Regions from separate parts of the Arthrobacter sp. G119Y2 genome, predicted to be linked through region 2. Evidence: predicted binding sites of a transcription regulator. Region 2 holds the regulator's gene; the other holds the start of a gene.
The links. The regulator Rex, encoded in region 2, represses fermentation and respiration genes when NADH is low (regulators of the CRP and FNR family bind a similar motif). The targets are predictions, from matches to a motif close to CTTGTGAANNNNTTCACAAG.
Positions count from the first base shown of each region.

Region 1: a site for Rex is predicted at 9,325-9,344, ahead of WKB88_RS15140 (queuosine precursor transporter). Genes of this name have one in related genera too.

Region 1 covers NZ_JBBPFS010000007.1:60,124-75,776, forward strand. Annotated here, with positions in the region: gene WKB88_RS15105 (DNA-formamidopyrimidine glycosylase family protein) at 1-32, shown strand, start outside; gene WKB88_RS15110 (S8 family serine peptidase) at 168-4,070, opposite strand; gene WKB88_RS15115 (glycosyltransferase family 2 protein) at 4,380-5,369, shown strand; gene WKB88_RS15120 (polysaccharide pyruvyl transferase family protein) at 5,366-6,907, shown strand; gene WKB88_RS15125 (hydroxymethylpyrimidine/phosphomethylpyrimidine kinase) at 7,174-8,019, opposite strand; gene WKB88_RS15130 (hypothetical protein) at 8,121-8,582, opposite strand; gene WKB88_RS15135 (TetR/AcrR family transcriptional regulator) at 8,575-9,261, opposite strand; gene WKB88_RS15140 (queuosine precursor transporter) at 9,511-10,251, shown strand; gene WKB88_RS15145 (hypothetical protein) at 10,667-10,978, shown strand; gene tgt (tRNA guanosine(34) transglycosylase Tgt) at 11,181-12,455, opposite strand; gene WKB88_RS15155 (FUSC family protein) at 12,653-13,684, shown strand; gene WKB88_RS15160 (DUF6707 family protein) at 13,746-14,618, opposite strand; gene WKB88_RS15165 (NUDIX hydrolase family protein) at 14,679-15,218, opposite strand; gene WKB88_RS15170 (YdeI/OmpD-associated family protein) at 15,356-15,653, shown strand, end outside.
Region 2 covers NZ_JBBPFS010000006.1:182,094-197,746, reverse strand. Annotated here, with positions in the region: gene WKB88_RS14530 (TlpA family protein disulfide reductase) at 1-136, opposite strand, end outside; gene WKB88_RS14525 (histidine phosphatase family protein) at 231-893, opposite strand; gene WKB88_RS14520 (YceI family protein) at 1,036-1,578, shown strand; gene WKB88_RS14515 (hypothetical protein) at 1,964-2,782, shown strand; gene WKB88_RS14510 (hypothetical protein) at 3,186-3,719, shown strand; gene WKB88_RS14505 (redox-sensing transcriptional repressor Rex) at 3,757-4,464, opposite strand; gene WKB88_RS14500 (glutaredoxin family protein) at 4,541-4,795, opposite strand; gene WKB88_RS14495 (HAD family hydrolase) at 4,884-5,696, shown strand; gene WKB88_RS14490 (30S ribosomal protein bS22) at 5,790-5,888, opposite strand; gene WKB88_RS14485 (helix-turn-helix domain-containing protein) at 6,036-6,248, opposite strand; gene WKB88_RS14480 (3-deoxy-7-phosphoheptulonate synthase) at 6,399-7,544, opposite strand; gene gdhA (NADP-specific glutamate dehydrogenase) at 7,816-9,156, opposite strand; gene WKB88_RS14470 (ArsR/SmtB family transcription factor) at 9,242-9,913, opposite strand; gene WKB88_RS14465 (acetoin utilization protein AcuC) at 9,950-11,158, opposite strand; gene WKB88_RS14460 (TrkH family potassium uptake protein) at 11,300-12,709, shown strand; gene WKB88_RS14455 (potassium channel family protein) at 12,702-13,370, shown strand; gene proC (pyrroline-5-carboxylate reductase) at 13,474-14,322, opposite strand; gene WKB88_RS14445 (sugar phosphate isomerase/epimerase family protein) at 14,393-15,223, opposite strand; gene WKB88_RS14440 (Ppx/GppA phosphatase family protein) at 15,220-15,653, opposite strand, start outside.

The DNA.
Region 1 (15,653 bases), on a different contig from region 2:
CGGACCGGAGGCTGTCCAGGCTCCTGAAGTAAGGATTACGGCGGGAGACGCCGCCGGTCTCCACACAGAAGAGCAGGCCACACAGAAGAGCAGGTCCCGGATTCCTCCGGGACCTGCTCTTTGCCGTGCTGGTGGTTACTGCGTTTCGGAACTAGGTCCTTTCGGAACTAGAAGGAATTGCAGCCGCCGTTGTCCTTGTTGTAGGTGTCCAGGCGGTGGATGAACGCCGCCATGGCTTCACGGGACACATTCTCGTACGGGTGGAAGCTGGCATCCGGGTAACCGGTGGAAACACCGGAATCCTTCATCCACGAGATTTCCTTGTGGAACTGGTTGTCCGCAGGAACGTCGGTGAACGATGCCGTACTCGGTGCCTGGTAACCCATGGCACCTTCAATGGAGCACTGCTCGGCGGCGAACCGGTTCATGAAGGCGGCCATTGCATCACGGGCCACCGGGGCGACCGGGCGGAACGTTCCGTCCGGGTAGCCGGTGGAGATTTCCGTTGACGCGAGCCAGGAGATTTCCTTGTAGAACTGGGCATCCGGTGCAATGTCCGTGAAGGGGGATACATCCGGTGCGTCGAATGCCGGGGAGCCGGCCAGTCGGTACAGGAATGCAGCCATGGCGTCACGGTTGACGGAACCGGCGGGGCGGTACGTGCCGTCGGGGTAACCGGTGGTCAGGTCCTCGTCAGCCATCCAGTTGATGTCATCTTCGAACATGCTGCCCGGAACGTCTTGGAAGCGCTTCGGGCCGATTTCAATCTCGGCCACCTGGTCCTTGACGCCTTCGGCGTTGTGGTGGTGCAGGAACAGCGCCTTTACCACCCCCATGCCTCGTCCATACCAGTTGACCGCCAGGCTGGCGGCGTCGGCGCTTACGAAGGTGCTGGCCGATTCGGTGCCCGGGGCGCCCTGGAACCAAATGGCCGGATCCGCGACGTTGAAGCCAATCCAGCGGGTGGAATCCACCGGAACGCTCTGGCCGCTTTCATCGACGCTGAAGGCGTTGGAGGTGGTCACCCTGTAGTCGACAATAGACAGGTTGGGGTCGGTCAGGTCCAAGCCGAGGAGCGCTACCGGGATCGGCAGGGTCAGCACGTTGGTGTCGAAGTTGTTGGTATCCACATCTCCAAGCCGGCCGTTCACCGGAAAGATGCCCATCGATTTTCCAACTTCTCCGTTGACCACCGGGTAGAGCGCGAAAACCAGCTGATCCAGCCCGGAGGCCATACTCGTGGCTGCCAGGAAATCGGCCATCCCGTCCATGTTGGTGTCCAGTTCAACGGCAACTTCGCTATTGCTGTTCAGCGACGCCCAGTTCTCCCAGGTGCTGATTCCAATAGTCAGGGTGGAGTCCTTCAGATCACCCTTGGCGGCAACGAGTGCCGGAACATTGGTGGAAGCGCCCACGTTCCGCAGGTCCAGGGAGTACAGGGACTCAAGCGCCAAACCAGTCCGGCGCTCGCTCTCTTCACCAAGTACCAGCGGGGTCACCAATGAACGGTAGGCTTCACTGTCCTTGCCCTGGTCAAGGCCACGGCCGCTGAAGGTGGTCAGCGTGGAGAATGTTGAGTGATCGGCGAAGGTGATCTTGGAGCTGGCCTTGATGTTGGCGGTCGGCTTGGGAGCGGAGTACACCGGTACCCGGAGCGTCTCGGACGTCTCGCTCATCAGCTGCAGCCGCCCGGAGGCCTCTGCAATGTACTGGCGCGCGTTGCCGCCCTGCATCTTCTCGGCTGCCGGGTCGATCGTCTTGGTCAGCGCCGCTGGATCGGCGATGCTGAGCGTTACGGGGACCTTGGCCGTGCCGTTGGCGGGAACAGAGAAGGCTGCAGTGTCAGTACTGATGACTACGCCGGGAATCTTGGTGGCGGCCAGGTATTCAGCGGTGAACGTCTGCGGGGAATCTCCCTTGTTCTCCACTGTGACTGAGCGGGTGACCTCGATCGGCTTGGCGCCGAGTTCCAGGACACCGAAGTTCACCGAAGTGAGGCGCGGGTTCTCGGAATCGTAGGCCAGGACCGAGGTCTCCAGGGCATCGAGGGCGTCAACACGTCCCGAACCAACACGGTTCGGGCCGTAGACAACGCCGTCAGCCGTCAGAAGATCATGGGTGGCCGTGTTCATGATGATCGACTTGACCTCATAAGGGTTGTAGTCGGTTGCAGCAATCACCAGGGCCGCAATGCCGGCAACATTCGGAGCCGCCATTGACGTTCCGCTCTTGATGGAAGCGCCGGTTCCGGTGCCCACCTGTGCGGACTTGATCTGCGTACCCGGAGCAGCAACGTCAGGCTTGATGACGCCGTTGGAGCCGTGGACGCCGCGCGAAGAGCTGGCGTTCAGGGTGTCCAGTGCGCCGGACTGGCCGGTCACTGTGCCCACGAGCGCGGGGGACAGCTCGAGTTCGAGCGTTCCTGCCTCGGCAGCGGAGCGCAGTTCCTCGGAGGAATCAGCCGTCAGCTGGATGCCGGGGATCAGCGCGTTGCCGCCCACGCCGGCATCAAAGCCGTTGAGGGTGGAATCGACGACGACGCCGGCGTAGCCGGCCTTCTCGGCGTTGTCCCAGCGGACCTTGGAACCGCATTCGCGGGTGCTGGAGTCATCATCCCAGGTGAGCCACACCCACTTGCCGGCATTGTCGCCGGCGTCAAGGGGAGCACATCCGTCGGAGTTGTCCCCGTCCGGGCCCATGACAACGGTGCCGGTGAGGGCGTCCGCCGGGGCGGCGGCATAGTTGAAGCTGGCCGTGTACTGGCCGGACGCGGTTCCTGCCGTGGGGGCAAGGACGTTGGCGGCGTCCAGCGTGGTCTGCGAGCCGACACTGTTGGCTACGGTCAGTGCTGTTTCAGCGCTGCCCGGCGAGCCGCCGATGTCGTAGATGTCGCCGGAGTTGCCCGAGGAAACGACAGACAGGATGCCCTGCGCGGTCAGCGCGTTGACAATGTCGTTTTCCGGGTCGTCGTAAGCGGGAAAGCTGGAACCCAGCGACATGTTGACCACCTGGGCGCGGTCGCTGAAGTCGCCGTCGCCGTTCGGGTCCAGGACGTAGTCCAGTGCCTGGCCGACAACCTCGGAGGAGCCTTCGCAGCCGAAAACGCGGACGCTGACGATCTTGGCTTTGGGAGCGGTGCCCGGGCCGATGCCCATGGCATTTACAGTGTCTGCGGTAAGGGTCGAGTAGTCGCCCCTGAACGTGGTGCCGTCGGCGTTGGTGCCGTAGCCCGCGGCGGTGCCGGCTACGTGCGAGCCGTGGCTCTGGCAGTCCAGCGGGTTCGCGTCGGGCTTCGGGATGGGGTTGTACAGCTCCGGGTCGGAGGGGTCGGCGTTGTAGTCGTCGCCCACCAGGTCCCAGCCGCCGGCAAACTTCTCCGGGTCGTAGAGACCTGAATCCGGCGCCGGCATGGAATCCGAAGCCTGCGCCTGGGCGAAGGCTTCCAGGGTGCCCGGACCGCCGAAGTCGGCGTGCGTGTAATCCAGTCCGGTGTCCAGGACGGCGATAGTGACGCCCTCACCGGTCTGGTTCCTCTGAACCCACGAATCGAGGGCGCGGACATCAATGTCCCCGCCCTTGTTTTCATGGGTCTTTGGCACGATGCCGGTGATCTTAGCTACGTCGCCGCGGGATGCCAGGGCCCTGATGGCCTCTGCATCACCGTTGATGGCAACACCGGGAATGGTGTTGGTGGTGGTGTAAAGGATGCTGGAGGAAGCCTGTGCGGCAACTTCCCCAGCCTGTGCTTCAATCGAGGCGCGGATCTGCTGCACCTCGGCCGACTTGTTCTGCGGTGCGGCAAGCCCGTCACGGACTTCCTGCGGCTGAGTCTGTTCAAAGGCGCCTTTGCCGGTGAACTGAACGAACACTGAGACCGGGCCCTGCTTTGTGGACAAGTCAGTGGAGACCTTGAGATCAGGCGTCACGCGGGCAAGGCCCTGTGCCGTCGGATCACCCTGCGTGTTCCCCTCCACGGCCGAAGCCGGGGTCCACATACTGGAGACCAAGGCCAGGCCGGCAAGTGTTGCCAGCGTGGCCCTTCCTGATCTCCGATGGTTTGGATTGTTCATACTTCTCCTTATTTAAAAGAGGATGCCGGAGCCTGGGGCCGGAATCTTTGATCCCGAATCCCACCGACCGAGACTGGGCAATGAGGTATTGACTAAAGACGAGCTGGGTAGTTCCGCGATTTTTTGGTCAGGAACAATCGGGGCGCTACCTGTACCTTTGTTCCTTCATAAACAGATGTCAACAGTAAAGACGAATCGTTTTATTGGGCAGGTGCAGCGCAGTGCGGCGGCACCTGCCGGCACGGTAATAAGGGCACCATGGACTCCCGGTATCGTGGGAACTGAAGCGGAGCCAACCCCGGGAGCCAAGTGTCAGCGCCAGTACCACCGTCCGTAGCCGTCATCGTGAGGACCAAGGACCGTCCAAAACTCCTGCAGCGAGCACTCAGGGACATCTTTGCCCAGACCTACAGCGACTTTCGGGTAGTTGTCGTCAATGACGGGGGCCGCCCCGAAGAGGTCCGCTCAGTGCTTGATCTGCTTCCGGAAGCCTCCCGGGCATTGGTCGCGGTGGTGGACCACGAGCAGAGCCGCGGAATGGAAGCAGCGTCCAACGCCGGCATCCGCAGCTGTGACTCCAAGTACATTGCCATTCATGACGACGACGACCTCTGGCACCCTGAATTTCTCCAGCGGACAGTCCACTATTTGGAAAACTGCTCCGACGCGGGGGTTGTCGTCCGGACGAACATACGCTATGAAGAAATCGTCGGGGATGAAATCCGGGAGACCGGTTCTGAACCTTTCTGGGGGGATATTCAGCAAATATCGCTCGGCGAGATGCTGCAGATTAATCGGGCCGTCCCCATTTCCTTCCTCTACCGCCGTTCCCTGCATGAGGAGCTTGGTTACTACGACGAAAGAATGGACGTCTGCGGCGATTGGGAATTCAACATCCGGGTCCTGTCTCGCCAGCCGATCGGGTTCCTCGACGGGGAACCGCTTGCGTTCTGGAGCCAGCGCCCTGCCGCCAGCGGTGCCGACGCGAACAGCATCTTTGACAAGTCGGAGGATCACCGGCGTTTTGACCGCCGTGTTCGGGACGAGTACCTGCGGCAGGACCTGGCCAAGGGCGGTCTGGGAATCCTGTTGGAAGTGAGCCGCCTGATGGAGGACCAGAAAGAGCTGCTGCTGGAGAACCAGCGGCGCATGGACGCGATGCAGGCGCAGCTCAATGATGCCATTGCGCGGTTGGAGGACACGGTTACGCACAGAACGAGTTTCAGCAGCATCCTGCGGCGGGGGAGCGCGGCAGCGTCAGCCCTCCGGGCGGCCCGGCGCGGGAAGCGCCGCGAATGACCGCCCGTCTTGCCGTCCTGGCGGACCTTGGACAGGACGTCTACCACGCAGGCGACGAGGCGATGGGGCATGCCGCTGCGGACGAACTGCGCTGCAGGGGGCTGGAAGTGCTGCTGCTTTCCCGGAACCCGGAACAGACGGAGCTGTTGTTTGGCTGCGCTGCAGCAGCAACGCTGCCCTTTCCCTGGCCGCCGGTTGAACGCGAGGCTTACCTGCAGCAGATCCGCAGCCATCTGGACGGCACGGCCGAGCTGCCTGCCGGGGATCCGGCCCGAGCCCTGATCGGCGTGCTGTCCGAGTGCGACGGCGTGGTGGTTGCCGGAGGCGGCAACCTGAACTCGCGGTACGGCTGGCTGCTGTATGAGCGGGCTGCTGTCGTGGCGGTTGCCCGGGCGCTCGGAAAACCGGTGGTCATTTCGGGTCAGACACTCGGCCCGCAGCTGACGGCTCCGGACACCATCGCGTTGGCCGGGATGCTTGAATCGGCGGAGCTGAATTCCATGCGGGAGCCGGCATCCCTGCAGCTGGCCCGCAGCCTGGGCGTGGCTGCCGTTGCCGGTTTGGACGATGCTTCCTTCCTGGCGGCTGAAGAACCGGCGATCCACGAACCGGCGATCCACAATCCGACGCTTCATGAACCCGAGCCCGTCGCACCGGCGCGAGCCCGGGCGGAGGCCCTGGCTGAAAGGTTGCCGGAAAACGGCTATGTGGCCGTGACCGTCTCACCTTCGTCCGAGGTGCCCGATGATTTCGGAGCCCGGCTCGGCGAACAGCTGGACGTCCTGTACCGGCAGACCGGATTACCGGCAGTTTTTATCCCCCATATGGGCATCGGCGCGGACCGCGGCTGGGACATCGACTCGCATGCCGGAATCGCCGCTGCCATGACCACACCGTCCCTGCAGCTGCCGGTCCTCCCGGCGCGGCAGGTTGCTGCGCTGACAGCCGGCGCCTCCCTGGTCTTCACCTCCCGCTACCACCCGGCGGTCTTCGCACTGTCAGCGGGAGTTCCCGTCCTGGGGCTGGCCACGGACACCTATAGCGGAGTCCGGCTTGCCGGGGCTATGGAAAACTGGGGTCTGGCGGACTATGTCCTGCCGCTTCCCGCGCTGCGCGAGGGACTGCTGGGCCCGGCCCTGGCAGAAATCTGGCAGCGCCGCACTGATATTTCCGCCCATTTGGCAGCGGTACTGCCGTCCCGGTCTGCCTGGAGCAGTTCCTGGTGGGACGCTGTGGCAGCCGTTTTTTCGGCGCAGCCGCCGGCACACGGGTCCGTTGCGGACCTGCCGGGGGCACCGCCGTTTGGTGCAAGCGGGCTGTGGCTGGCCGCAGCGCAGCGGTGTGCGGCAGCTTTTTATCCGCGGTCGCGGATGGAGGCACAGGCCGACGTGGAAGAGGACAGGATTCGGTCGTATACGGAACGACAGGGCCATGAACTTGCGGACCTGCAGTCCGAGCACCGGCGCCTGCTCTCCTCACGGACGGTCACGGGCGCCTTGTCCCTGCAACGGGCGTACGCACGGCTCTTTCGGCGCTAGGACACCTGAGGCTTAGCCCGGTGCGCGGCTATCCGGGACTGGCTTGCGTTCAACACGTCAACCCAGCCGCACTGCCGGCCGTACCCAGCCGGCCGGTCAGCCGCACTGCCGGCCGTACCCAGCCGGCCGGTCAGCGGCACCGCCGCACGATCAGCCGCACCGCCGCACGGTCAGCCGTACCCGCCGCACGGTCAGCGGCGGCGGGTACGGGTCCCGGACCCACGGGTCCCGGAACGAGAGGGATCCCGCAGTGGAAGGTTCCCGGACTAGAGGGCGGGGCCGTTGCCGGCGTTGCCCTGCCACAGGGCGTCGAAGGGTGTGTGCGAGGAGACCCGGTTGCGGATGCCTTCGGTGACGAAGGCCTTGGCGGTCCGGGCAGCAGCCAGCGGGGTGGCGCCCTTGGCGAGTTCCGCGGTGATCGCGGCGGCAAGAGTGCAGCCGGCGCCGCTGACGGCGACGTCGCCTACCTTGGGCGCCCGGAGCACCTCCATGGTCTCGCCGTCGTAGAACACATCCACGGCGTCATCGCCTTCAAGCCGGACTCCGCCCTTGGCGAGAACCACGGCACCGGAAGCTTCGTGGATGCGGCGGGCAGCTTCCTGGAGGTCCTCCACACTTTCAATGGCGTCCATTCCAGCCAGCGACATGGACTCGAAGTGGTTGGGGGTAACGAAGGTTGCCAGCGGAAGGATCTGTGCCTTCAGCGCCTGATCGGTGTCCAGTGCAGCGCCGGGTTCCTGGCCCTTGCAGATGAGGACCGGGTCCAGGACGATATTCGTCCACGCCTGGCTCTGGAGCGCCTTGGCTACGGTGTCAATGGTGGCAGGGGTGCCCAGCATGCCCAGCTTGACCGTCGTCAGGTCATAAGCGGTCTGGATTGCCTCAAGCTGGTCGCTGATTACCTGGGACTCGACGGGTACGAAACGGTGGTTCCAGTTGTCCTTCGGATCAAATGACACGATGCACGTCAGTGCGGCGATCCCGTAGGTTCCCAGTTCCTGGAACGTTTTCAGGTCGGCCTGGGCGCCGGCACCGCCGGTGGCTTCGGAGCCGGCGATGGTCAGGGTGATTGCCGGAGCAGGGGTTCCGGCGGAGTGTGTGTTAACAGACATGACTCCATCTTCCACCCAAAGCGTTCACCGGTGCCAGCGGAACACCGGCACACCCGGCACACCGTTTCCGGCCGCGTGAAGGCGCACCCTCTGCGGGCCGGTCAGGGATAGGCGCGCGCAAGGGGCCAAATGGCAGCCCGGCCGGCAGCCATGGACAGGCCAACAGCTGCACCCATGAGCAGCGGCACCATGGCGGACTGCACGATGAGGCCAATGATGAGCCATGCGATCAGCGTCGGCACCAGGAAGAACGCGAGGACGTGGATGCCCTGGTTCATGACCCGGCGAAGAGACCACCCGAGGATAACGGCAACGGGCAGAGCAGTGAACAGGCCGAGCCCCGCGGCATAAAAAGCGGCGACGATGACGGTCCAGACGTAGCCCCAAAAGTCCCGCGCCGTGCCCCACCCCACTACCGCTGTGGCTATGGAAGCGAGAACCAGGCAGGCAACGGCATAACCGAGGGCGGCAGCCAGCGGCCCGGGAAGCACCCGGCGGGCAGCGCTGCCGGTGTCCGTCGCGGGCAGCGGAAGTGCGACGCCGTCGTCGGCTTTGTCAGTCATCGCGTCTGGCTCCCTGGAATAGGTGGACAACATCTTCCACGATATTGCGCACCACGGGCAGGCGGGAGAGGATGACGAGCTTTGCCGTCAGGGGAGCGACACTGTGTGCGAGCCTGCGGGAACGGGTCTGTCCGGGTGAGCGGTCGTAGATCCAAAACAGGGTAATGCCCATGTGGACCAGCCACAGCAGTTCGGGCAGGTCATCCCGGATGGCCAGCGGGGGCTGCGGACGCGACACGGTGACGGCCTGCCGGAACAGCGCGATTGATTTCGCCCGCCCGACGCCGTCGTCCGCCGTGTTCCGGCGGCTCCGGCGGTCGGCAGCCGACGACGGCGACGGCGGCATTGCCAGCCGAAGGAAATGCGCCCCAAAGTCGTGATAGGGCTCCAGGATGTCCAAGTGGGCCAGCAGGATGAGCTTGAGGTGTTCGCCCAGGTTGTGTCCTTCGCGCAGCAGCGGCAGGGCACGGCTGCGGTGCTCGTCCTGAAGCTGCCGGTACAGCTCGGCCACGAGTTCATCCTTGGACCGGAAATAGTAATAGGCGTTGCCCACCGATACGCCGGCAGCTTCAGCGATGCTTCGCATGGTGGTTTTGGCGTAGCCCTGCGTGCGGAAGAGCTCGAGCGCTGAATCGATCAGTTGCCGCCTGGTCTGTTCGCTCTTGACCGTGGCGGCCATCAACACTCCTTGTGTTCAGTTGTATGCCCTCAATCTGCCCGGCACGCCCGCAAGTACATCACATTTTTGAACGTGTTCAAAAAGATGATGGTGCAGAGCGGTGGTGATCCCGCAAAGGGGCCGCGGCGGTGTTGCGCTCCGGAACGTGGCAGAATTGACGGCGGCCCTGACAGGCCGCCCGGTGCAGCGGGCACAGTGCTAATACAGCCGGAGACAGCTCAGGCGAACCACTACGAAACGGAACTCTCCATGCACACCTCCACCGGCGTCGATCCGGCGCCCGCCCCGGCCTTTGCGGCCCGTGGCAGCTCGCATTACGACATCATCCTGACGCTCATGTGCGTGGTGATTGTTATTTCCAACATCGGGGCAACCAAAGGTGTGGTGCTCGGGCCGATCTTCGGCGACTTCAGCATCGTCACCGACGGCGGCTTCTTCCTCTTTCCGCTGGCGTACATCCTCGGGGACGTCATCAGCGAGGTATACGGCTTCAAGGCCGCACGCCGGGCAATCTTCACCGGATTCGCCGTGTCCGCGGCGGCTGCCCTCAGTTTCGCCGTGATTATTGCGCTGCCCGGATTCGATGATGAGTACGGGCAGGCCAAGCAGGCGGCACTGGAACTGGCGCTGGGGCCGGTCTGGCAAATCGTGGCGGCCAGCCTGCTGGGCTTCCTGGCCGGCCAGACACTGAATTCCTGGGTGCTGGTGAAGATGAAGGAGCGGTTCCGTGAACGGGCCTTGATCGGCCGGCTCATGGCATCCACCGGTGTCGGAGAGTTCGCGGACACCCTGATTTTCTGTGCCATCGCTGCGCCCGTCATTGGCATAACCGATGCCGGCGGGTTCATTAACTACGTGATCTTCGGATTCGTTTACAAGACCCTCATCGAGTTCTTGTTTGTTCCGGTGACCGCTGTGGTTATCAAGGCCATCAAGAAGCGCGAGCCGAGTTACCAGGCCGCTGCAGCTTCTGCTCCGCCTGCCGGGTAAGGGCCCTGCGGTGGGGCGTTAGGCCTCCTGCCGCCTCTAGCGCCTTTGCCGGCTGTACCGGCTGCTGGCTGTACCGCCTGCCGGCTGTACCGGCTGCTGGCTGTACCGCCTGCTGGCTGTACGGCCTGCTGACTGTACCGTCTGCTGCGGCCTGCTGGCTGTACCGGCTGCTGCGGCCTGCTGGACGGCAGCGTTCCTGTCCGGCAGCGGGAGTGGCTCGCCCGGCACGCGATCTTCCCCGTGCCCTTTTGCACCTGCCCTTTTTGCTCTAGCGTCACATCCATCGCCGTGCGGGCGGCAGGATGCTGCTCAGAGTTGGGCAGGGGCACGGCTGTCGGGAAAGACGCGGTTGAGCGACACGCCCCACGACATAGTTGAGGGGCGCGATTGAGCGCCGCGATTGAGGAGGAACGGCATGCAGGACAACGACAACAGCAGCAATGACGGCACCCGGAACGATCCCGCGGCGGAAAAACAGAACAATCCCGCGGTAAAAGATCCTGGACAGGACACCGCCGGACGCGATGCCGCTGGCGCGGCAGGTGCCGGGGAAGCTGCCGACAACGAAGGCTTCCATGCCGGTCCTTCAGCTGACGAGGAATCGGCACCCGGCAGCGGTACCGGTGCTGCCTCCGGCGGGCCGGAAGATCCGCCCGAAACGGAACAGAGTCCGGTCGAAGAACAGGATCCGGACCAGAATCCGCCGCTGCCCCGAACTTGGAACTAGGGGCCCGGCCCCGAAGCTGGAGCTATGGCCCGTCCCCGAAGCTGGAACTAGGGCCCGGCCCCGAAGCCGAACAACCCGAGCACATCAGAACGCACGGCCAAGCCCGGCCAGCCCGGGCACATCAGAACGCACGGCCAAGTCCGGCAAGCCCGGCAAGCCCGAGCACATCAGTACGCCCGGCGCCGGCGTCCGGCTCGCTCTGCTACGCCTTCGCGCTGTAGTACTTCCCGAGGGTCTCGGCCTTGAAGTCGAAGAACGTGCCGTTCTCGATGGCGAGCCGGGCATCGTCAACCAGCTTCACGGTGAACCGCTCGTTGTGGATCGACACCAGAGTGGAGGCCACCATTTCCTTCGCGCGGAACAGGTGGTGGATGTAGGCCTTGGTGTAGTGCGCGCAGGCATAGCAGTCGCACCCCTCCACCAGCGGAGTGAAGTCCTTCTTGAACCGCGCGTTGGACAGGTTCAGCCGCCCGTACGGCGTGTAGAACGCCGAGGTCCGGGCAACCCGGGTGGGGGAGACGCAGTCGAAGGTGTCGGCACCGTTTTCGATCGCGGTGAAGATGTCATCCGGCTCGGAAATGCCGAGCAGGTGGCGGGGCTTGTCCTCGGGCAGTTCCTCCGTGCACCAGCGCACGATGGTTCCGAGGTTCTCCTTCTCCAGCGCTCCGCCTATGCCGAAGCCGTCAAAGTCCATTGATCCCAGATCGCGGGAGGCCTTCCGGCGCAGATCCTCGTACTGTGCGCCCTGCAGCACCCCGAACAGTGCCTGGTACGGCTTGCCGACCCGTTCTTCGGTAAGCCTGCGGTGCTCCGCGATGCAGCGTTCCGCCCACAGACGCGTCCGTTCCAGCGACATCTCCTGGTAGGCGCGCGAGTTCATCAGCGTGGTCAGCTCGTCGAAGGCGAACATGATGTCCGCGCCGATCTGGTGCTGGACCTGCATGGACACCTCGGGAGTGAAGCGGTGCTTGTCGCCGTTCAGGTGGGACTTGAACCACACGCCGTCGTCGTCAATATGCGCGAGGCGTTCCTTGCCGGGCGCGACGGCGTCATCCGCACCGGTGGCGTGGGTGGTGCCGTCCGCGTTCATGTTGATGACCTTCTTAAAACCGGCACCCAGGCTCATGACCTGGAATCCGCCGGAGTCCGTGAAGGTGGGGCCGGACCAGTTCATGAACTTGCCCAGGCCGCCGGCCGCGTCCAGGACGTCGGGACCCGGCTGGAGGTACAGGTGGTACGCGTTGGCCAGCAGCGCCTGCGCACCCAGGTCAGCCATCGACTCGGGCAGCACGGCCTTTACCGTGGCCTTGGTTCCTACGGCAATAAAGGCCGGCGTCGCGATCTCTCCGTGCGGCGTGGTGATGGTGCCGGTGCGGCCCTGGAACTCACCGCCGTTGGCCTGCGTCTGCTCAGCTGTTGGGGCAGTGGTTTCGCGCAGGCGCTTACCGAGGGCAAAGGAGAACGTTGAGGAGGACACCCCTCCATTTTGCCTTACCCGCCGACGAGGGAGGTGCGCTGCCGGATTCAGTGCCCGACGTCGTCGGGCGCTGGGATGCGTGCCACATTTTTCCGGAGGCGGTTATCCACGGGAGTACGGTGGAAAGTGCGGTTTTCGGCCGCAGCCTCCTACTGACCTGAAAGGCCGAGCAGCCTGCCTTGAATCACCTGCGCGATATGTTCCGGATCGCACCTGCCCACAATGACCACCAAGTGGCCATCCGGTGCGGACTCGGCGTTGGCGTTCCCCTGCTCCTGCTGCTGGCGTTCGGCCGGGTAGATCTGGCCATTTTCGCCAGCTTCGGCGCCTTCACCGGCATCTACGGCCGCAACGAGCCGCACCGCCAGCGCTTCGGCCACCAATTGCGGGCGGCAGCGCTCATGCTGGCTGTGATTCTTGCCGGCGCCCTGACCTCACGGCTGGACCCCGGCGCCTGGGACATTGTGGCGGGAACGACGGCGGTGGCCGGGCTCGGGACTCTGGCGACCGGATTCTGGCGGCTGCGCCCGGCGGGATCCCTGTTCCACATCTTTGCCTATGCCGCCATTTCGTCAGTACCGAACCAGCCGCCTCTCTGGCAGGCAATGCTGGTAGCTGCAGGCACTGTGCTCTTTTCCCTGGTGCTGGGACTCTCCGGCTGGTTCCTGCGCCGGTACCGCACGCCCTGGGAAAAGCCCGAGCGCCCCCGTTTCACCTCCGCCCAGCGCAGAGCCATTTATGCCGACGCCGGACAGTACGCTCTGGTGGCTGCGATCGCCGGATCCATTGCAACGGCAATGGGCATTGGCCACAACTACTGGGCCATGGTTGCAGCTACCGTGCCGCTGGTGGGGCTGACCGTGCGCAACCGGATTCACCGGGGGCTGCAGCGCATCCTCGGCACCTTCGGGGGACTGCTCCTCACGGCGCTGATCCTGCTGCCGGGGCTGGAGCCGTGGCAGATGGCGGTGGTCATTGCGCTGCTGCAGTTCGGTGCGGAGATGCTCATCGCCCGGCAGTATGCCCTTGCACAGGTTGTGGTCACACCGCTGGCCCTGGTGAGCACCGAACTGGCGCATCCCGGCGACCCGCTGCTGCTGGTTTCCGACCGGGCCGTGGAAACTGTTATCGGTGCGGCGGTCGGCATGACCATGGTTCTGGCTGTTCACCTGCATAACCGGCGCCTCCGCCGGCGCGCAGCTCCGGATCAGTCCGGAGCTGCTGACTAGAGGTCCGGCCTAGGGCCTGACTAGAGGTCCGGCCTGGGGCCAGCCTCAAGACCCGGCCTTCCTACAGGTCCAGGTTGAGTCCGCGAACGGCAATAAGTTCATTGCGGATGCGGCGGTCCAGTTCACTTTCCGACAGCGTCTGGGAACCGCCGTGGGCCCGCAGGTACAGCAGTGCATCGAGGCGCAGGACGCGCCAGTCGCGTTCGCTGTGTTCATCGCCCGCCTCGGCGGAGCGGTGAATCTCGCGGTCGTAGAGGTTGGGTTCGTTTAACTGCCGCTGCAGCATCTCCGCTGCCAGCTTGGCCTTGAGCGGGTCGCTTTCCGCAGCGTCACCAGCCCGGACTGCCTGGGCGTACGCCGCGGAGGTTTCTTCATCTCCTGACTCGTGCGTGATGTGGGCGGCCAGCGACAGGGCCGCCTGAATCCAGTTCCACCGGCCGAAGTTTCCGTCGAACGGCAGTCCGGTGATGATGTTGCAGACCTGGAGGGCGTTCTCGGAGTCGTCCAGATCCACATACAGCGTGTGCGCCAGATCGCAGACGTCCCGCAGGTTGCTTCCGGATTTCACGTTCAGTCCGCGGCTCAGGCGGGCCGAAATTTCCTGGACCTGGCTGTCCCGCGGGTGTGCGGCGGCAGCGGCGGCAACAACCGCTGCGTAGTTTTCCTCTTCAGCCGGAACCACGCGTACAGCATCGGCCGGCGCGCCGGCCGGGGCCGGAGCCTTCACGCGGACGGACGAACCATACGCCAGCCGCAGCGTCATTCCGTCCTCCAGGACCAGATGGACCAGCGCCGGTACACCGAAGTCGTCGTTCTCCACCGAGCTGTCCCGGACCGGAGCCAGCGAGGTGCTTTCGTGCACCGGAATCTGTCCGGGCGCGAGCAGCTCGGCATTGACCCGGAATGTATAAGACTCCGGTTGGCTCTCTGGCATGGCAGGTTCCTTCTCTTCGGACAATCGGCACCCAGTATATAAAGAAGCGGTAACGGGCGTTTAGCGTCCCCAGCTGGCCGAGGCCAGCGCCTGCCGCAGAAGGTCTCCGCGGCCGCCGGCAAACTCGGCGTAGATTTCCGGGCTCAGGGCCTCTTCCGGCGTCAGCCAGGACAGTTCGAGGGCATCCTGCCGGGGATCGCATTCTCCGGTGACAGGGATGAGATAGGCCAGGGCGACGGCGTGCTGGCGTTCGTCGGTCAGCCCGGACTGGGAGGGCGACGGGAAATACTCGGCAACGGCAAACGGCGTCAGCGCCGGCGGCAGCTGCGGAAAGGCCATGGGACCCAGGTCCTTTTCGAGGTGCCGCAGCAGTGCGGCACGGATGGTTTCCCGGTACATGACCCGTCCGGAGACAAAGGTCCGGACCATCTTGCCTTCGTCGGTGGCCTGCAGCAGCAGGCCCACCTCGGTTACGTAGCCCAGCGGGTCGCATCGGACCGGCACCGCTTCCACGTAGACCATGGGTAGGCGCTGCCTCGCCTCACGCAGGTCATCTTCGGAGAGCCAGCCGGGATAGGGATCAGGGGTACGAACACTCATAGCAGTGTTTTACCGCAAAGCGGCGGGGGCACTGAGCCGACGCGCGGCGCTTTGGCCCTCGGCTGAACTGGCCAACCCCTTTCCGGGGCATGTGCCGGGGGTTTCTGAAGCAGGTGCCGGAGGCATACTCTCTGGACATGGCCGGTACCTCGAAGAAGCCTGCAGGGTCCCGGACGGGACCGAAGGCGCCCCTGCCCGAATTGCTGCTCCCGGATGCCGCAGCCTGGCGGAGCTGGCTGGAATCCCACCACGCCGACTCGCCGGGGGTCCTGCTGGTCCTGGGGCGCAAGGGCGGGACCGTCACCGCGTTGTCGTACAACGGGGCGCTGCAGGAGGCCCTGTGCTTCGGCTGGATTGACGGGCAGGCCAACCGCCGTGATGAGGAAAGCTATCTGCAGCGGTTCACCCCGCGGCGTCCGCGCAGTATCTGGAGCC
Region 2 (15,653 bases):
CGATGTAGTTCTTGTTGTCCCCCGCTTTGGCCTGTGCTGCCAGGGGATCCTCGACGGCGCAACCGGCCGCTGCCGTCACCAGGGGTACGCCAAGGGCCAGACCGGCTCCGAACTTCAGGAAGGAGCGGCGGCGCATGGCATCCGGCTGGGGAATGCTCTGAGGATTTTTCAACTATTTCCAGCTTTCATCGCGGCGGGGGCTGCCACTTCTACAACGCGTAGTAATTCTATTATGCTCCCGGAATATTCGCAGCCCCGGGCAGCAGGTCTGCGGACGGCTCCGCGTAGCGGACGCCGATCAGCGTGTCACCGTCAAAATCCAGCGTAGTAACGGAGGTCAGCGTGCACTGGCGGTTGCGCGGATCATGCCAGAGCTTGCGGCCCTCGGCGGCGAGCCGGGTGACCCAGATGGGCAGCTGGTGGCTGACCAGCACGGCTTCGGCCTTGTCTCCGCCCAGCTCCAACGCCTGAACCCGGGCGTCCTGGACGGCGGCCATCACGCGTTCCACCTGGGCTGCATAGGGCTCACCCCAGGAGGGCTTGAGCGGGTTGTACATCAGCGGCCAGTACCGGGGGTTGCGCAGCCGGCTGGTGACGCCGGAAAGGCCTTCGAAGCGGTTGGTTGCCTCAAGGATGCGTTCGTCGGTGGTGATCTCCAGGCCCAGGGCGGCGGCGACCGGCGCAGCGGTCTCCTGCGCCCGGGTCAGCGGCGAGGCCACCAGGTGCACCAGCTTCGCGCCGTCGTTCCTGCGGGCTTCAAAGTGACCGGCGACGCGGCGGGCCATCTCCTGCCCCAGGTCGGACAAATGGAATTCCGGCAGGCGCCCGTAGAGGACTCCGTTCGGGTTGAAGACTTCTCCATGGCGGACGAGGTGGATCGAGGCACGGGACATGCAACAAGTTTCGCAGAGGAAGCGCCGTGAACTAAATCTGGAAAATACTTGAAGCTTGAATGAATCTGTGCGAGAGTAGATGCAAATGCATCGACATGCATCGGGGCGGCGCCCCGACACCCACCAGCAACAGGAGAACACCATGATCCCCAGCGGACTTTCCACCGGCACCTGGACCCTTGACGGCTCGCACAGCGAGGTGGGCTTCACAGTCCGCCACGCCGGAATCAGCAAGGTGCGCGGCAACTTCGACGATGTCAGCGCGGTCATGGAAGTTGGACCGTCCCTCGAAGAGTCGACCATCAACGCAGTGATCAAGTCCGCCTCGTTCAACTCGAACGACGCCAACCGCGACGGGCACGTCAAGGGAGCCGATTTCTTCGACGTCGAGCAGTTCCCCGAACTGACGTTCGCCGTCACCGGCGTAGAGGGCTCCGGCGAAACCTACAAGGTTTCCGGTGACCTGACGATCAAGGGCACCACCCTTCCGGTGGTCCTGGACACCGAATTTAACGGGGTAGCTGTGGACCCCTTCGGTGCCACGCGCGCCGGATTCTCCGGCTCCACCGTCATCAGCCGCAAGGACTTCGGCCTGACCTGGAACGCCGCCCTGGAAACCGGCGGCGTCCTGGTGGGCGACAAAGTGACCATCTCAGTGGATGCAGCCTTCGTGGCGGCATCCTGATCCTGCCTGTCCTGGCCGGACCCGGGGTACCGCACCCGAGGCACCGCGCCTGACGAGGCTTCATCCAGGAACACCCCGGCCAGCGGCCGGGGTGTTCCTGTATTTCCGGGCCGCGTGTTTCCGGGCCGTGTGTTTCCGGGCCCTCCCCGGAGCCGGGAGAGGCGGCCCGATGTTCGGGAACCCGCGACGGACGGCTGAGGCCGCGATAGGCTAGGGGAATCCGATTGCGTTCCCCGGCGCCCCGGCGCCATGACCGGCCCCGGTTCGCACGGTGTGCCCGAGGGCACTGCACAGCATCCGACAGCACCCGCAGAACGACTGCTGCATCGAAAAGACCCGGCGTCTGCCCGAGCAGCTCCCTGCACCAACCAGCAAGTAGGCGGCAATGAGCACACCTCCGAATACTCCGGACCCCCGCGACCCGAACCAGCCACGAGATCCCGGCCCCGCCGCCGACGACGGACCCAGGTACGGCCAGCGCCTCCCCCAGCCGCCCCAGCACGGCCAGAACCAGCCGGGGCAGGCCGACCAGCCCTACACTCCGTACGGGCAGCCGGGACCGGCGCAGTCTTCCGGTCAGCAGTCCTCCCCCTACGGCCAGCCCTACAACCAGTCCCCGTACGGACAGCAGCCCTACGGCCAGCAGCCGCAGAGCCCGTACGGCTATCAGTCCGCCCAGCCTTCCGGTTACGCCTACCCTGAGTCCGGGCAAATGCCCGGCGGCAAGGGTGCGCCGCCGCGTGAGGTCATGACCGGATTCTGGCTGATTCTGGCCGGCGGGATCCTGACCCTGATCTACATGATCGCTTCATCCCTTTCCATCTCAGCGGAGGACATTTTCGGATCGCTGTCCGCCGAGGACCGGCAGGTGTTTGACGAAGCCGGCATGACGGAAGAAACGGTGCAGAGCTTTGCCGCCACCACCGGGGTCGTCATGTCCCTGATTGTGCTGGCCGTCTATGTGCTGATTGCTTTCCTGATCCGCAGCGGCAAGAACTGGGCACGGATCATCGGAACGGTTTTCGCCTCGCTGTCCGCCGTCGGGGTGCTGCTCTCCCTGGTGACCGGTCTCGCGTTCTCCTCCCCCATGGAACTGGTCTCGCTGCTCGCTTCGCTTGCCGGGATCGCCGGAATCGTCATGCTGTACCGCCCGCAGGCGCAGCCGTACTTCCAGAAGCGGCCCCGCTTCGGTCCCTACTACTAAACCCGAGCGCTGCTCAACCTGCACAAAAGGTTCCGCACAAAGGGCCGGCCCGGAATGGGGCCGGCCCTTTTTGGTGCCCCGCATGCCTCAAACCGCTGACGCTGGTCACACCGCGGAAGAAGCGCTGTAGCGTTTGATGACCCGCCGGGACCGCAGCGATTGCCCGGCGCGGAGCGTATCCCTTTTTTTGCAAAGGCGGCACCCGAAGATGAGTTCACTTCCTGCTTCCCCCAACCCTCAAAAGCGCCGTGTATTTGGCCTCGGCCGAAAGGCCCCGGGCTCGCCGGGCGTCCGGCTTCCTGCTGCACACCGGCGCGCGGCTGCACCATCGGCAGCAGTGCCGTTATCAGCAGCAGCCCCGCCGGCGCCGCCGGCACCACCCGTCCCGGAAGAGACCGCCGCGGTGGAACAGCCCGCCGGCACCGGCGCTCTGTCAATCCCGGACCCGCCGGCCGCTGCCCCTGCGCCGGCTGTCCCGGCCCGGATTCCCTACAGCGAGTGGAAGGGCCCGCGGCCACGGATCGTGGGTTTCGCGTTCGTCCTGATTGTGGCTGCCGGCGTCATCAGTCTCTGGGGAGGGGTCCGGGCCAGCCGCAGCCCCGTGACCGAGCTGCCGTCCAACGCGGCCCAGCTTGAGAAACTCGGCGTGGATGCCGGCGAGTATGCCGCTGCCCTGCAGGTGGTCACTCTCGCGTCCTCGATCGTGGTTTTCGGAATCTATCTGCTGGTCGCCGTGCTGGTCAGGGAAGGCAGGAACTGGGCACGCATTGGCGGCTCGGTCCTAGCCGCCGCGGGTCTGGCGGGCGCGGCAGCTGCCGGCTCCGTTTTCCAGGTCCTTGCCGTGCTGGCAGCAGCCGGCGGCCTCGGGCTGCTCTACCGGGGTGACTGCAGCAGGTACTTCCGCCCCAGGCGCAGCCAGTACCTGAGCATGTCCTGACGGTTCAGCCGGCGGCTCCCGGACCTCCGGCTGAGAGCTATGTTGCCAACCGGGCCCGGGCCTTGGAGGCGATGTCCGAGACCTGGGCCCGCTGCGCATGGTAGGCCAGGATCTGCAGTTCGGTGGCCAGGTCAACCTTCCGCACCTGGACGTGGTCCGGGACCTGCAGCAGCACGGGCGCAAAGCTCAGGATGCTGGTGACGCCGCAGGCAACGAGGCGGTCGCACAGGTCCTGGGCCACCTCCGCGGGAACGGACAGGACGGCCATATTGGTCCGCGTCCGCTCCAGCACGCTCTCCATGGACTCGACCGAGCTGACGCGCAGCCAGCCGACTTCCTGGCCGATCAGCAGCTGGTCCGCGTCGAGCAGGGCCACCACTTCGAACCCGCGGGAGCCGAATCCCGGGTAGCCGGCCAGCGCCCTGCCGAGGTTTCCGGCCCCGACAATGGCTACCCGCCAGCTGCGGGTCAGGCCCAGCGCGGAGGCGATCTGTTCGCTGAGGTAGGACACGTCGTAGCCGACGCCGCGGGTGCCGTATGAGCCCAGGTAGGACAGGTCCTTGCGGAGCTTCGGGGAATTAACACCCGCCGCTTCCGCCAGTTCATCTGAGGACACACGCTCGTTCCCCTCGGCCAGCATGCCGCTCAGCGCCCTGAGGTAAATGGTCAGGCGGGCGAGCGAGGCAGGCGGAATGTGCCGGGCGGCTGCACCGGCAGACCGGTCGGATTCCTCGGAGGTGCTCACATGTGCCTATCGGTTGTCGGTGCTGTCCGGATTTCCCACTCTAAGCCCGCGGCCGGAGGGGACAAAGCTTCCGCCGCTAGGCACCCAGAAGACGTCGGAGACGGGTTTCGTCCAGCTGCCAGAAATCGCGCTGGATGCCGTCGATCAGGAGCACGGGTATCTCTTCACCGAAACGGGAGGTCAGGTCCGCGTCCCCTTCGATGGACTGTTCGCGCCAGCCGATGCCCAGGTCAGAGCGGATCCTCTCGAGAACCTCGCGGGCTCCTTCGCACAGGTGGCAGCCCGGCCGGGTGAGCAGGAGGAGATCAGGATGCGCATCTGTTGAGGTCATACCTCTAAAATAACCGCCCCGTCCGGTTTCCCCGGAACCCGCAAGGGGCGACGGTGCCCCGGAGGACTTTTTGCGTAGACTCAGTGGTATGCCCAGAACCACCGCAGTACGAGCCGCCGAGCCTCTGGCTCCGGCGGTCAAACCCGGCGAGGCTGCGTTTTTCGACGTCGACAACACCCTGATGCGCGGAGCCAGCCTGTTCCACGTGGGCCGCAAAATGTACCAGCGCAAGGTTTTCACGCTCCGGGAGGCCTTCGGCTTCGCCCGTAAGCAGGCCAGGTTTATGCTGCAGGGCGAGAACCTCAAGGACGTGCACTCCGTGCGCGACGCCGCCCTGACGCTGGCCACCGGCCTGGCAGCCGCAGATATCCGGGTCCTGGGCGAAGAAGTGTATGACGAGATGATCGAGTCCAAGATCTGGCCGGGCACCCGGGCCCTCACGGAACAGCACATGAAATCCGGACGGCCCGTCTGGCTGGTCACCGGCACGCCCGTGGAAGTCGCCTCGGTGATCGCGGACCGCCTGCACCTCACCGGTGCGCTGGGAACGGTCAGCGAAATTGACGAAGGGCTCTACACCGGCCGCCTGGTGGGCGAGTTCCTGCACGGTCCGGCGAAGGCCGAAGGCGTCAAGGTCCTGGCGAAGAAGGAAGGCCTCGACCTCGACCGCTGCTGGGCCTACAGCGATTCCTACAACGATGTTCCGCTGCTCAGCCTGGTGGGACATCCCGTGGCGATCAATCCGGACGCCCGCCTGCGCCGGCACGCCAGGGACCGCAACTGGCCCATCTACGATTTCCGGTCCGGACGCCGCGCGGCCACCCTGGGCCTGAAGGGTGCCACGGTGGCCGGGGGCGCCTACGGCCTGTGGCGGGGCTTCTCCTGGGTCCGGTCCCGCTAGGACCGTCGCCGGCCTTGCGGCAGCCAACCAGCCTTAAACAACAAACCCGCCGGGCCCCGAAGGGCACGGCGGGTTTGGCCAGAAAATTCCTGGTTACTTCTTGTTGCGACGCTGGTGGCGGGTCTTGCGAAGCAGCTTACGATGCTTCTTCTTTGCCATACGCTTGCGGCGCTTCTTGATAACTGAACCCACAGAGTCCTCACAAACTTGAAATAGTCAGACGCCGGCTCCAACGCTTCGGCACCGTTGGCACCCGCGCATTGACACCGGCAGATAGTTGCCACGATGTAAAACGTTCTTTAACAGGGTACCGCCTCGCCGCGGTATCCAGTGACAGTACTAGGCAGTGTCTGAACGGCGGTCAATGACGGCGTTTTTCAGCACCTGCTGGACGGCTGATTCCGGCACGCGGTACGAGCGCCCGAAACGGACGGCGGGAAGCTCGCCCGAGTGCACCAGCCGGTACACGGTCATTTTGGACACCCGCATGACATCCGCAACCTCTGACACGGTCAGAAACCTCACGTCCGAGAAATTTCCCTCGTCTGCCATTTGCCTTGAGTCCTTTAATGATGCTCAACAACCGGCTGCACTGCAGCATCGGCGTGAACGCGGTGACTGCCACTGGGACTGCTTTGCGGACCGTTAGTGATTAACCGTCCGGTCTTCCACTCTAGTGTCTGAGGTCACGATAGTGGAAGTTCACCGGGCATCTTCGCGCCGTCTGCGGGCCGCATCGGCAAGGGACCGCAGGACGGGCACAGTGGCGTCCCATCCCATGCAGGCGTCGGTGATGCTCTGCCCGTACGCCAGCCGTCCGGGGGCGGATTCGTCCAGTTTCTGGGCTCCGGCAACCAGGAAGCTCTCCAGCATCACGCCGGCCACGGCGGACGACGTCGTTCCGCCGCTCCCCAGCCTGGCCGCCAGTTCCAGTGCAACCTCCGCCTGGCGAACATGGCTTTTGCCGCTGTTGGCGTGGCTGGCGTCGATGATGAGCCTGGGGTTGAGGCCCCTGGCCGCCAGGGCATCGGTTGCCGCAGCCACGTCCGCCGGGGAGAAGTTTGGCCCGGCTGCCCCTCCGCGCAGAATCAGATGCGTGTCCGGGTTCCCTGCGGTGCTGACCACGGAGGCCCGGCCGTCGTCGTCGATGCCCAGGAAGCTTTGCGGCGCCGAGGCTGCCCGGCAGGCATCCAAGGCAACGTCCAGTGAGCCGTCGGTTCCGTTCTTGAACCCCACCGGCATCGGCAGGCCCGACGCCAGCTGGCGGTGGACCTGGCTCTCGGTGGTCCGCGCTCCCACGGCGCCCCAGCTCACCAGGTCCGCCAGGTACCGCGCGCTGACCGGTTCCAGGAACTCCGTGGCGACCGGCAGGCCCAGGTTCCCGGCTTCAAGGAGGAACCGCCGGGCGGCACGCAGGCCTTCGGCGATGTCGTGGGATCCGTCCAGGCGCGGATCGTTGATCAGGCCCTTCCAGCCGACGGTGGTACGGGGCTTTTCGAAGTAGGCCCGCATCACGATCAGGAGGTCCTCCCGGTGCTCGCGGGCTGCCGCCGCCAGCCGCCGGGCGTAGTCGAGTCCTGCCGCCGGATCATGGATGGAACACGGGCCGGCAATGACCAGCAGCCGGTCATCCACGCCGTTCAGGACGGCGCGGATTTCTGCCCGGGACCGGTCAATGCTGCGGATCAGACCGGAGGCGGGAGCCAGTTCCTGCCGCAGTTGCCGGGGAGCCGGCAGCGGGCTGAACCCGGTGGTCCGGGGATTGGAGTGGGCCGGTTCACGGCCGGCGGCGCCGGGCGCAGCCGGTCCGGTCAGGGGTCCGGTCAGGGGTCCGGAGGTAACAGTCATGGTCTTTCCCGTTCGGCAGGTTGCGGACCGGCGGGGAGACTCCTCAAAGCCCGCCGGATATGGCGAAGGGCAGGGAATCATCCCTGCCCCGGTGGCTCTGAAGGTTGGCGTCAGCGTATTACCGCGCAGGCTCCTCCAGAGCCAACGGAAAATACGCATACCAACGCTTTGTCATGCCTCCGACCGTAAACCCGGCCCGTGCGAACCCGCAAATTCTGTGCCGTGGCTAACGTTATGTGTCGCCGTTTTACCTGTTTGGATGACGCCCTGTTTAGATGACGCCCTGGGCGAGCATGGCGTCGGCCACCCGGACGAACCCGTTGATGTTGGCGCCCACCACATAGTTGCCGGGCGAGCCGTATTCCTCGGCCGTGCGGGCGCAGCTGTCATGGATATTGACCATGATTTCCGTGAGCCGGCGCTCGGTGTGTTCAAAGGACCACGAATCGCGGCTGGCGTTCTGCTGCATTTCCAGTGCAGAGGTGGCCACCCCGCCCGCGTTCGCGGCCTTGCCCGGTCCGAAGAGCACTCCGGCTTCCTGGAAGGCTTCGATGGCTTTCGGCGTGCAGGGCATGTTCGCCCCTTCCGCCACCGCAACCACACCGGACCTGATCAGGGCGGCGGCGTCGGCTTCGTCGAGCTCGTTTTGCGTGGCGCAGGGAAGCGCCACGGTGGCTCCGGCGTCCCAGATGGAACGGCCCGGCACATAGGTGGCGGAGCTGCCGCGGCGCTTGGCGTAGTCGGTCATGCGTCCGCGCTCGACTTCCTTGACCTCGCGCAGCAGCGATACGTCAATGCCCGTCTCGTCCACCACGTACCCCTGGGAGTCGGAGCAAGCCACCACGTTTGCCCCGAGTGACTGGGCCTTGGCGATGGCGTTGATGGCCACGTTGCCGGATCCGGAAACAATGACGCGCTGTCCGTCCAGGCTCAGGTTGCGGGTCTTGAGCATTTCTTCCACGAAGAGCACCACGCCGTACCCCGTGGCCTCGGGCCGGACCAGGGAGCCGCCCCAGCTGACACCCTTGCCGGTCAGCACGCCGGATTCGTAGCGGTTGGTGATCCGCTTGTACTGGCCGAACAGGTAGCCGATCTCCCGTCCGCCAACGCCGATGTCGCCGGCGGGGACATCGGTGTATTCACCGATGTGGCGGTAGAGCTCGGTCATGAAGGACTGGCAGAAGCGCATAACTTCGGCGTCGGACTTGCCGCGCGGATCGAAGTCGGAGCCGCCCTTGCCGCCGCCGATGGGCATGCCCGTCAGCGCATTCTTGAAAATCTGTTCAAACCCGAGGAACTTCACGATGCCCAGATACACCGAGGGGTGGAACCGCAGCCCGCCCTTGTAAGGTCCCAGGGCCGAGTTGAACTCCACCCGGAAGCCCCGGTTGATCTGCACCTGCCCGTGGTCATCCACCCACGGCACCCGGAAAATGATCTGCCGTTCCGGTTCGCAGATCCGCTGCAGAATGGCAGCCTCGCCGAACTCGGGATGCTTGCGGAGCACCGGTTCCAGCGTGTCGAAGACTTCGACTACCGCCTGATGGAATTCGGTTTCACCCGGGTTGCGGCGGAAAACGTCGTCGCGCACGCTGATGAGTGTTGGGTCCATAGTTGTGATTGCTCCTTCGGTATTCCCCACCTACTACGCTAGCGTTCACCTGCCGCGGCTGCGATGTGTGACGGGGGAAGACGCCCTAGGAGCGGCGACGCCGGAACTTCGGGAACTGTCCCAGCAGATCGGCGGCGCGTTCAGCGGCCCTGCCGACGGTACGCCCCAGGTGCTGCGCGGCGGCGGGATCCGCTCCTGCCGGCTGCGCTTCAACGCTTCCCGGTTCCAGCTCGGCTGACGCAGCTGCCGCTGCTGAGCGGGGGTCCGACGACGCCGGACGGCCGGCAAACAGCCGTCCCGTTCGGGCTGCGGCCGGGGCGGCCGCTGCAGCGCCGGCACCTGCCGGGGTGCCTGCCGCACTGCCCGCCGCACTGCCCGCCGTGCTGAGGGCGGCGAGCCGCGCGTCGGGCCCTTTTGCCTCCTGCAGGGAAGGAAGGTTGAATGCCTTGAGCCACAGCACGATCTCCTCCAGCGGAGCCGACTGCAGGGAGTAGTAGCGTTTCTGGCCCTCGGCGCGCATGCTGACCAGCCCGGCCTCGCGCAGGACCTTCAGGTGCTTCGAGACGGTGGGCTGGCTGACTTCCAGTTCCTCCACGAGCGCGCCTACGGATTTATCCCCGCTGCGCAGCGCACCCAGAAGTTCACGGCGGGTGCCCTCCGCAATGACGGCAAAAACATCATCGATGACCATGACACCCACTTTATCCGTTTCCGGGACAAAGGCCGGTTCCGCTGTCGGCCCGTCGGTGCGGGACATGCGTGGTATCCGGAACGGCTAGTCGAACCAGGAACGCTAGTCGAACCAGGGATCCAGCCCGTGCAGCGGAAAGACTTCCTTGCGGGTGGCCATGACCGTACGGTCAATCTCGTCGTTGGGGTCGTATCCGACCTCCCAGGACCTCCACCACAGTTCCACGCCGTCGCCCATCAGCGGCTGGGTATCCTCCCCGTACTTGTCCTTGACGTACTCGCGCCAGGACAGGGGCACCGGTGTATTGCACCTGATCCGGCCGTTAGCCGCCACGGACATCAGCAGGCTCCAGGAGCGCGGCACCACGGACACAACGTTGTAGCCGCCGCCGCCGGTGGCGATCCATCTGCCGCCGCAGAGGTTGGCGGCGAGGTCCGCGATCGACAGGGCTGCCTGCCGCTGCGTTTCCACGCTGAGCCGGAGGTTGGTCAGGGGGTCATCCAGGTGGCTGTCGCAGCCGTGCTGGCTCACAATAACGTCCGGAGCGAACGCCTCCGCGAGCTGCGGGACCACGGCGTGGAAGGCCCGCAGCCAGCCGGCGTCGGACGTCCTGGGCGGCAGCGCCACGTTGACGGCGGTTCCTTCGGCCCCGGGGCCGCCGGTCTCGTTGGCAAAGCCGGTGCCCGGAAAGAGCGTCAGCCCGGTTTCATGCAGGGAAATGGTCATGACGCGCGGGTCATCCCAGAAGATGCTCTGGGTCCCGTCGCCGTGATGGGCGTCGACGTCGATATAGAGCACCTTGCCGACGCCGCCGGCCAGCAGCCGGGCGACGGCGGCCGCGGCGTCGTTGTAGATGCAGAAACCCGAGGCGCGTTCGGCTGCCGCATGGTGCATTCCGCCGCCGAAGTTCACCGCGTGGAGCACTTCCCCGGAGAGGACGGCGTCGGCAGCGGCCAGCGAACCGCCGACCAGCCGGGCGCTGGCGTCATGCATCCCGGCGAAGGCCGGGTTGTCCTCGGTGCCCAGGCCGAATTTCTCCTGGCTTGACCGCGGGTTCTCACTGACGCTGCGGACCCCGGCGATGTACTCGCTGCCATGCACGGTTCCGAGTTCCTCGTCGGTGGCGACGTACGGCTTGCCCAGGGACACGCCGGGCAGGTCGAAAATCCCGAGGTCCCGGGCCAGCCTGGCGGTGAGGTCCAGCCGCAGGGGACTCATGGGGTGGCCGACGCCAAAGTTGTAGTCCAGCATGGACTCGTGCCAGATGATGCGGGTCGGCATGACCGGAAGACTGAGTCCGCGGTTGATCATGCTGAACAGGCTACGCGATGTGCGCAATACTGGGAGACTGAGCCGCGGCATACCGCCGGACCGCTGCGGAGAGCTGCATCGGTGATTTACTACTGTGCAGAGCCTCCGCGCCCCACTTGGAACCAAGGAACAAGCACGATTATGGCAACCAACCCGCAGCCCCGGCTGCAGCTGCGGCAGCTTCGCCCCCTCCACGCATTCTCCGCGCTGCGTGACTTTGTGGATTCCTTGGCCGCCAGCTCCCCGGCGCGGCTGGCGCTGATTGTCTTCGGGCTGGTCATCCTGCTGTTCACCGCGCTGCTGTCGCTGCCGGCCTCGTCAAGCAGCGGCGAGGTCACCCCCCTGTACGACGCTTTCTTCACCGCCGTTTCGGCCGTGTGCGTCACCGGGCTGACGGTCGTTTCCACCGCCACCCACTGGTCCGGATTCGGCCAGGTCCTGATCTTGATCGCCATCCAGGTGGGCGGCCTGGGCATTTTGACCATGGCCTCGCTGCTCGCCCTGGCGGTGAACCGCCGGCTCGGTGTCCGGGGAAAGCTGATCGCCCAGGAAGGCATGAACACGGGCCGGCTGGGTGAAGTCGGCTCCCTGCTGCGCATCGTGGTGACCACCACGGTGGTCATCGAACTCATCCTGGCGCTGGTGATGGCCCCGCGGTTCATTATTCTGGGTGAGTCCCCCGGCCAGGCGCTCTGGCATGCAGTGTTCTATGCCGTGTCGGCGTTCAACAACGCCGGCTTCACCCCGCACTCCGACGGGCTGGTCCCCTATGACGAGGACCTGTGGATCCTGGGGCCGCTGATGGCCGGGGTCTTCATCGGCAGCCTCGGCTTCCCGGTGATCATGGTCCTGCTGCAGAGCAGGCTTAACATCCGCAGATGGAACCTGCACACCAAGCTCACCCTTTTGGTGACCACCATCCTGCTGGTGGGCGGCAGCATCCTCTGGGGTGCCTTCGAGTGGTTCAACACCAAAACCATCGGTGAGATGAGTGTGGCGGACCGGATCCTGCACTCGGTGTTTGCGTCCGTCATGACGCGGTCCGGCGGCTTCAACCTCGTGGACATGTCGGACCTGGATTCCAGCACCCTGGTGATCACCGACATGCTCATGTTCGCCGGCGGCGGCTCGGCGTCCACGGCCGGCGGCATCAAGGTCACCACCCTCGCCGTCATCTTCCTGGCAATCGTGGCGGAGGCCCGAGGTGACTCGGATGTCCGGGCGTTTGGCCGGACCATCGCCTTCGGCGCGATGCGGGTGGCCATTTCGGTTGTTGTCCTGGGCGCCACCCTCGTGGCCGTGTCCACGGTGGCCCTGCTCGCCATCACCCAGGAAACCCTGGAACCGGTGCTCTTCGAGGTGATTTCCGCCTTTGCCACGGTTGGGCTGAGTATAGGACTGAGTGAAGAACTGCCGCCGGCCGGAAAATACGTGCTCTCCGCCCTCATGTTCGCCGGCCGGGTGGGTACCATCACCCTGGCTGCGGCTCTGGCCACACGCCAGCGCAACACGCTGTACCACTTCCCTGAAGAGAGGCCCATCATTGGCTGACAGACCAGCTCATAACGCCCCCGTCCTGGTAATCGGGCTGGGACGCTTTGGCTCCGCCACCGCCGAACAGCTGGTCAAGCAGGGCCGCGAGGTGCTGGCGATCGAGCGGGATCCGAACCTGGTCCAGAAGGCATCCACCCTCCTCACCCATGTGGTGCAGGCGGATGCCACGAACATTGACGCCCTCAAACAGCTGGGCGCACAGGACTTCTCCTCCGCCGTCGTCGGCGTGGGAACCTCGATTGAGTCGAGCGTCCTGATCACCGTGAACCTGGTGGACCTGGGGATCGAACACCTCTGGGTCAAGGCGATCACCTCCGCCCACGGCAAGATCCTGACCCGGATCGGCGCCAACCACGTGATCTATCCGGAAGCCGACGCCGGCCGCCGGGCAGCGCACCTGGTGGGCGGCCGGATGCTGGACTTTATTGAGTTCGACGACGACTTCGCGATCGTGAAGATGTATCCGCCGCGCGAAACCCAGGGATTCACGCTGGGCGAATCCAACGTGCGGTCCAAGTACGGGGTGACGGTGGTGGGAGTGAAGTCACCCGGCGAGGACTTCACCTATGCCCGGGCGGACACCAAGGTCTCGTCCCGCGACATGCTCATCGTTTCCGGGCACGTGGATCTGCTCGAGCGGTTCGCCGCCAGGCCGTAGCCCGTAGCCGGGGAAGCGCCGCGGCGGAGGATCATGCGGGGGCCCGGATGCAGCCGGGCATCCCAAGGCCCGTCATCTGCACGATAGATCCGGGCCCGGCCGGCTACTTGGCCGAAAGCTCCGCCGTGATCCTGGCAGCACGTTCGGCTGCGGCACGCGCTCCCCGGGCGATGATGCCGGGAAGCCCCTGCTCGTCGAAGCTGCGGATGGCGGCTTCGGTGGTGCCGTTGGGGCTGGTGACGGCACGGCGCAGCCCGGCAGCGTCAGCGCCGGGTTCGGCCAGCATGTAGCCGGCACCGGCAACGGTGTCGCGGGCGAGCACAGCGGAAAGCTCGGGATCCAGGCCCAGCTCCTCACCGGCGCGGGCCATGGCCTCGGCCAGATAGAAGGCGTAGGCCGGTCCGGAGCCGCTCACGGCCGACACGGCGTCGACCTGATCTTCCGGAACCTGGACCACCCGTCCGGTGGCGGAGAACAGCTCGGCGGCCAGGGCCATGGTTGCTTCGGTGGCGCTGGTTCCGGCGGAAATGGAAATCACTCCGCGGCCCAGGCGGGAGGGCGTATTGGGCATGGAGCGGATAACGGGCTGGCCCTCCGGAAGCCCGGCTTCCAGCATCTCGATCGAGACGGCGGCGGCGACACTGATGACCACGGTCCCCGGATGCAGGACGGGCGCAATCTCCGCGAGCAGCGCCGCAACACCCACCGGCTTGACCCCGAGGACGACGACGTCGGCAGCAGCCGCCGCAGTGCGGTTGGCTTCCGGATCTTCGTTCCCGGCCAGCACGGTGAGGCCGGCATAGCGGCTGCGCAGTTCCTCGGCGCGCTCCGGGCGCCGCACCGTGGCGCTCACCTGGTCCGCGGGCATTCCGCCGGCAAGGATTCCGCCGAGAATGGCTTCATTCATTGAGCCGCAGCCCAGAAAGGTCAGATGCAGAGTTCCGGTATCCATGCCCCCGATTCTGTCACGGCCTGCACTCGCGCCCTCCATCGGGCCCAGGGCAGCGGACCGGGGTGCGCCTCTACTCGGAGATCTGGCCCAGATTCATGCGGGCGAAGTCCAGCGTCTGCTTCAGCTGGTCCTCCCGTTCTCCGGCGCCCTTGACCTTGCGGGTGCTCACTTCGATCGCCACCACGCCCGTATATCCCGACTCGGCCAGGTACTGCATCGCTTCGGCGCAGCGCTGGGTCCCTTCACCGGGCAGCATGTGCTCGTCACGCCCGTTGGGCGTGCCGTCCGTCAGGTGCACATGGTGCAGGCGGCTGCCGAGCTTGCGCAGTTCCTCGTAGGAGTCCATGCCGGCGATGGCCGCGTGCGAGAAGTCCCAGGTGACGTGCTCGTAGGGTTCCGTCACCGGATTCCAGTGCGGCAGGTAGGCCTTCGCTTCCCGTCCGCGGACCCGCCACGGGTACATGTTCTCCACGGCGATAGTCACCCCGTACTGTTCGGAAATGTGCCGGACGCCGTCGGCGAAGTTCTCGGCGTACCCTGACTGCCAGCGGAACGGCGGATGCGCCACCACGGTTTTGGCGCCCACCTCCGCGGCCATGGCGGCGGAGAGCTCAATCTTGGTCCAGGCCTTGCCCCACACCTGCTGGGTCAGCAGCAGGGTTGGTGCGTGGATGGCCATGATCGGCTGCGAGTACCGCTCGCTGAGCGCGTTCAGGGTCTGCGGGTTCTGGCTGTCGTTGCTGCCCGTGACCATGACCTCGACGCCGTCGTACCCCAGGTCGTGGGCGACGGCGAAGGTGTCGTGCACGCTCAGCGGATAAACGGAGGCGCTGGACAGGGCCACCGGTATGAACGGTGTGCTGTTGTCCTCCGCCCGGGAGATCTTGGATGGAATGGTCATTCAGCTGGACTTTCGTAGAAGGTGCCGGGAACGGTTGCCATCGCCGGCTCAAGCGGAGCTTCCGCCGGCGGGCTGTCCGGGAGCGGGCCCTCGGATTCAAAGCGCAGGGTGTCAAAACGCTGGAGGAGCAGGCCCTCGCGCAGCGCCCAGGGACAGATTTCGAGCACGGGCAGGTCGAAGGCCTCCATAGCGGCGTACGCCGTCATGGCTCCGGCCAACACCTGCGAAGCCCGGATCGGCGACACCCCGCCGAGGTTGCTGCGGTCGTCGATGCTCATGGTTTCCAGGCGCTTGGTCCACAATCCCAGATCGGTGCGCAGCAGCTGGCGGCGGACGTAGGGTCCGGCGGCCGACGGCGCGGCGCCGGCTATGCGGGCCAGCGACCGGAAGGTCTTGGACGTCCCCACGGCGAGGTTCGGTTTGCCGCAGG